One region of the Streptomyces decoyicus genome, then DNA from elsewhere that is predicted to be linked to it. Evidence: riboswitches for the same ligand, from Rfam matches in the RefSeq annotation. Region 1 holds a riboswitch; the other holds the start of a gene.
What was found. Region 1 has a riboswitch for ZMP and ZTP ahead of K7C20_RS23030 (serine hydroxymethyltransferase). Riboswitches for the same ligand answer to the same signal wherever they lie in the genome.
Positions count from the first base shown of each region.

Region 2: linked by a shared signal. The riboswitch ahead of K7C20_RS03455 (bifunctional 5,10-methylenetetrahydrofolate dehydrogenase/5,10-methenyltetrahydrofolate cyclohydrolase) and the one ahead of K7C20_RS23030 (serine hydroxymethyltransferase) in region 1 are both predicted to bind ZMP and ZTP.

Region 1 covers NZ_CP082301.1:5,206,583-5,208,962, reverse strand. Annotated here, with positions in the region: gene K7C20_RS23030 (serine hydroxymethyltransferase) at 1-1,087, opposite strand, end outside; ZMP/ZTP riboswitch at 1,129-1,220, opposite strand; gene rocD (ornithine--oxo-acid transaminase) at 1,348-2,380, shown strand, end outside.
Region 2 covers NZ_CP082301.1:835,022-837,401, forward strand. Annotated here, with positions in the region: gene K7C20_RS03450 (NAD(P)/FAD-dependent oxidoreductase) at 1-17, shown strand, start outside; partial or broken gene K7C20_RS38045 (dehydrogenase) at 326-433, opposite strand; gene K7C20_RS03455 (bifunctional 5,10-methylenetetrahydrofolate dehydrogenase/5,10-methenyltetrahydrofolate cyclohydrolase) at 543-1,397, opposite strand; ZMP/ZTP riboswitch at 1,419-1,507, opposite strand; gene K7C20_RS03460 (hypothetical protein) at 1,604-2,380, opposite strand, start outside.

The DNA.
Region 1 (2,380 bases):
GGATACCGGAGGGGTCGAAGGGCTTACGCGGGTCGAAGGGGACGGTGTTGTAGTTGACGACGATGCCGGCCCGGTCCAGCGCCTTCGCGGCGACCTTGCCCGAAACGCCCTTCGAGGTGAGGTCGATCAGCACCAGGTGGTTGTCGGTGCCGCCGGAGACCAGGTCGTAGCCGCGGGCCAGCAACGCCTCGGCGAGCGCCTTGGCGTTGGCGACGACGGCGTGTGCGTAGTCGCGGAAGGACGGGGCGGCCGCCTCGCGCAGGGCGACGGCGATGGCGGCGGTGGTGTGGTTGTGCGGGCCGCCCTGGAGACCGGGGAAGACGGCCTTGTCGACGGCCTTGGCGTGGCTCGCCCGGGACATCAGCATGGCGCCGCGCGGGCCACGCAGGGTCTTGTGGGTGGTGGTGGAGATGACGTCCGCGTGCGGCACGGGCGAGGGGTGGGCGCCGCCCGCGATCAGACCGGCGATATGGGCGATATCGGCGACGAGTACGGCGTCGACCTCGCGGGCGATCTCGCCGAAGGCGGCGAAGTCGATGGTGCGCGGGACGGCGGTACCACCACAGAAGATGATCTTCGGGCGTTCCTTGCGGGCGAGGTCGCGCACCTCGTCGAAGTCGATCAGCGCGCTGTCCGGGCGTACGCCGTACTGCACGCCGCGGAACCACGTACCGGTCGCCGAGACGCCCCAGCCGTGCGTGAGGTGGCCGCCCATCGGCAGCGCCATGCCCAGCACGGTGTCGCCGGGCTCGGCGAAGGCGAGGTAGGCGGCGAGGTTGGCGGGCGAGCCGGAGTACGGCTGGACGTTGGCGTGTTCCACGCCGAAGACGGCCTTGGCGCGCTCGACGGCCAGCGTCTCGACGCGGTCGATGTTCTGCTGGCCTTCGTAGTAGCGACGGCCCGCGTACCCCTCGCTGTACTTGTTCTGGAGGACGGTGCCGGTGGCTTCCAGGACGGCGGCGGAGACGTAGTTCTCGCTGGGGATCAGTCGCAGCGTGTCGGACTGGAGCTGCTCCTCGGCGCCGACCAGCGCGGCCAGTTCGGGGTCGGCGGCGCTCAGCGCGGGGTGGGAAAGGGGCAGTGACATGGCGTTCCTCCGGGGCGGTCGATCGGTTCTTCCGGTCGGTCCCGGGGTGCCCAGGCGGGGCGGCACCTCGTGGTGGTTGCCGCACACCGCTTCCTCGAGGTTGCTTCCCCGTACGCCAGTCGCGGTGCGCACCGCAGAGTCTAGGACACCGTGCTCCCTGTCCGGCGGATCTTTGCAGGCCCAGGTGCCGGAGCGAGCGCAACAATGGAGGGGGACGCGGCGCCGTCCGCGCCCCAACGGCCTACCGAACGGAGTCCCCGGTGACGTCCACGGAACGCAGCATCGCCGCCGCCGAAGCCCACAGCGCGCACAACTACCACCCGCTGCCCGTCGTCGTGGCCACCGCCGAGGGTGCCTGGGTGACGGATGTGGAGGGCCGCCGCTATCTGGACATGCTCGCCGGGTACTCCGCGCTGAACTTCGGGCACGGAAACCGCCGGCTGCTCGACGCGGCCAAGGCCCAGTTGGAACGGGTCACCCTCACCTCGCGTGCCTTCCACCACGACCGGTTCGCCGACTTCTGTACGCAGCTGGCCGCGCTGTGCGGGATGGAACTGGTGCTCCCGATGAACACCGGCGCCGAGGCCGTCGAGACGGCGGTGAAGACGGCCCGTAAGTGGGGCTACAAGGTCAAGGGCGTACCCGACGGCCGGGCGAAGATCATCGTCGCGGACAACAACTTCCACGGCCGGACGACCACCATCGTCTCCTTCTCCACGGACCCCGAGGCCCGCGCCGACTTCGGCCCGTACACCCCCGGTTTCGAGATCGTCCCGTACGGCGATCTTGCCGCGATGGAGGCCGCCGTCGACGCCGACACGGTCGCGGTGCTGCTGGAGCCGATCCAGGGCGAGGCGGGGGTGCTGGTGCCGCCGCCGGGCTATCTGGCGGGCGTGCGGGAGCTGACCCGCCGCCGGAACGTGCTGTTCATCGCCGACGAGATCCAGTCGGGGCTGGGCCGTACGGGGCGGACCTTCGCCTGCGAGCACGAGGACGTGGTGCCCGACATGTACGTGCTGGGCAAGGCGTTGGGCGGCGGCGTGGTGCCGGTGTCCGCGGTGGTGTCCTCCCGTGAGGTGCTGGGCGTGTACGCGCCGGGCGAGCACGGCTCGACCTTCGGCGGGAACCCGCTCGCCTGCGCGGTGGCGCTGGAGGTGCTGGCGATGCTGCGGACCGGCGAGTTCCAGCAGCAGGCCGTGGAGCTGGGCGAGCATCTGCACAGCGAGCTGGGGCTGCTGGTGGGCGGCGGCGCGGTGGACGCGGTGCGCGGCCGCGGCCTGTGGGCCGGCGTGG
Region 2 (2,380 bases), 4.4 Mb from region 1:
AGCCGGCCGGCACCTGACCCCCCGCCGTGCCGCACGCCGACGTCGTCACCACCGACCGGCCCCTCGGGGCCCGTGTCACCCGACGAGACGATGTCTCACTCCCTGCCGGAGGCGATGAACTGTGTGACGGCCGTGAACCCGGCCAGGAGCGCGGCGGCGATCGCGAGCATGGATCTTGCGGGAGCGGCCTGCACTGACGACGACGATGGCCCGCTGCGGCGGGTCGTCCAGGCTCATCAGCGCGATGGTCAGCCATGTGGCGCCGACGAACAGGGCACCGGCAGGTGTTTTCGACCGACCCGGCTCCGTCCGACTCCACGCGGCACCGGCCGGAGATCACCGCCTGGTGTCCGGCCGCCCGCGGCAGCCGTGCGGTGGCGGCACCGACGCCCGTACCGCCGCCCGTCACGATGACAACTCGCTGTGCCGTCATGGACGTTCATCCCTCCGGGCTGATCACTACCGCTCTCGCGATCATAAGGACGATCACCGCAGGCCGGGCACACGCTTTCGGCCCCTTACGGAACGTGGGCGTGCGGCGGTCAGACCGCCTTCAGCTGGGCGGTGGCGGCATCGACGGTCTGGGTGAGCAGGGTGGCGATGGTCATCGGGCCGACGCCGCCGGGGACCGGGGTGATCAGGGAGGCGCGGGTACGCGCCGAGTCGAAGTCCACGTCACCGACGTTGCCGGGGTTGGAGCCGGCGTCGATCACCACGGCTCCGGGCTTGAGGTGCTCGCCGTGCAGGAAGCGGGGCCGCCCCACGGCGGCGACCAGGACATCGGCCTCCTTGGTGATCGACGCGAGGTCGGTGGTGCGGGAGTGGCAGTAGGTGACGGTGGCGTTGCGGGCGAGCAGCAGCATCCCGACGGGCTTGCCGAGAATCGCGCTGCGGCCGACCACGACGGCATGCTTGCCGGCCAGGTCGACGTCGTAGTGGTCCAGGAGGCGGAGGATGCCGCCGGGCGTGCAGGAGGCGAAGCCGTCCAGGCCGAAGCTCATCGCAGCGAAGGAGTGGCAGGTGACGCCGTCGACGTCCTTCTCGGGGGCGATGGCCTCGAAGGCGGCGCGCTCGTCGATGTGCGGGCCGGCCGGGTGCTGGAGCAGGATGCCGTGCACGTCGGGGTCGTGGGACAGCGCGGTGATCGTGTCGACCAGCTCCGCGGTCGTGGTGGCGGCGGGGAGCGCGACATGCCGGGAGCGGATCCCGGCCTTCTCGCACCGGGCGCGCTTCATGCGGACGTACGTCACCGAGGCGGGGTCGTCGCCCACCAGTACGGTCGCCAGACACGGGGACGTTCCGGTCCGCCGGGTGAGGTCCGCCGCGCGTTCCGCGGCCTGTTCGACGATGCGGCGGGCCAGTGCGCTGCCGTCCATGAGGCGGGCGGTCTCGGACATGGTGTACTCCTGGGCGTCGTGTCGGATCGCCCAGGCGCGCGGCACTGGCCAGAAGTGGCCGAGCCGCTCCCCGGTGGTACTCCACCCAAGCGCCAGTCACGGCCCGCCGCCCACTGTAATCGACGCCGGAAGACTGCTGGAGGCGGTGTCGGGCATCGGCGTCACGGCGCTCGTCGTGCACCTCGGCGGCCCGTGGGAGGGGCCCCTCACACGCCTCCCTGACCAGGTGCGGAGAGAGGTGGCGTGGTGGAGGTGGTGGCCTCCCACTGGCTGAGGATGCCGTCCCAGTCGTGCTGGGCGGCGGTGATGGCATTGGCATCCCAGGTGGGATGAGGGGGCTGTTGGTACTGCTGGTGCGGTGCGTGGTGTTGGTGCTGTTGCTGGTGCTGGGGGTGTCCGTGGTGTGGGTGCTGCTGTGGATGCTCCTCGTACACCCGGTACTCCTGATACTCCTGCTGGTCCGGGTAGTTCTGGTACGGCTGCTGCTTCCAGGGCTCCGGTTCGTAGGGCTCCCGTGGGGACTGCGGCGGCCGCTCACGCCAGGCGAGATGGGCGCTCTCGGCCGGTGGGGAGGGCGGGAGATTGGCCATCCGGCGGTGCCGGCCCGTGCGGTCCGGTGGGGCCTGCTGGGCGGGCCGGCTTTCGGCGGACAGCTGTTGGGCGCGTGCGACAAGGAGCCGGACATCGAGACCGAGTTCGGTGGCGAGGGCGGTGAGGTCAACTCCGTTGTGCCAGCTGCTCATCAGGACGGCGTCCAGGGCGGGGGCCCAGGCGGGCTCGGTGAGCTGGGGGGCGGGCGCCGGGGCCGGGGCCGCCGTTGCCGGGGCCGCGGGATGGGTCGCGAGCGGCGTCGTGGGGGGTGCGGGCTGCGCGGGGGGCGTGGCCGGGTGCGTGGCGGCCTGCTGGGCCGGGGGCTGCTCGCGCGGGGCCTGGGCGAGCAGGCTCTGCGCAACCGCGCGGGCGTCTTCCTTGCCCACCGTGCG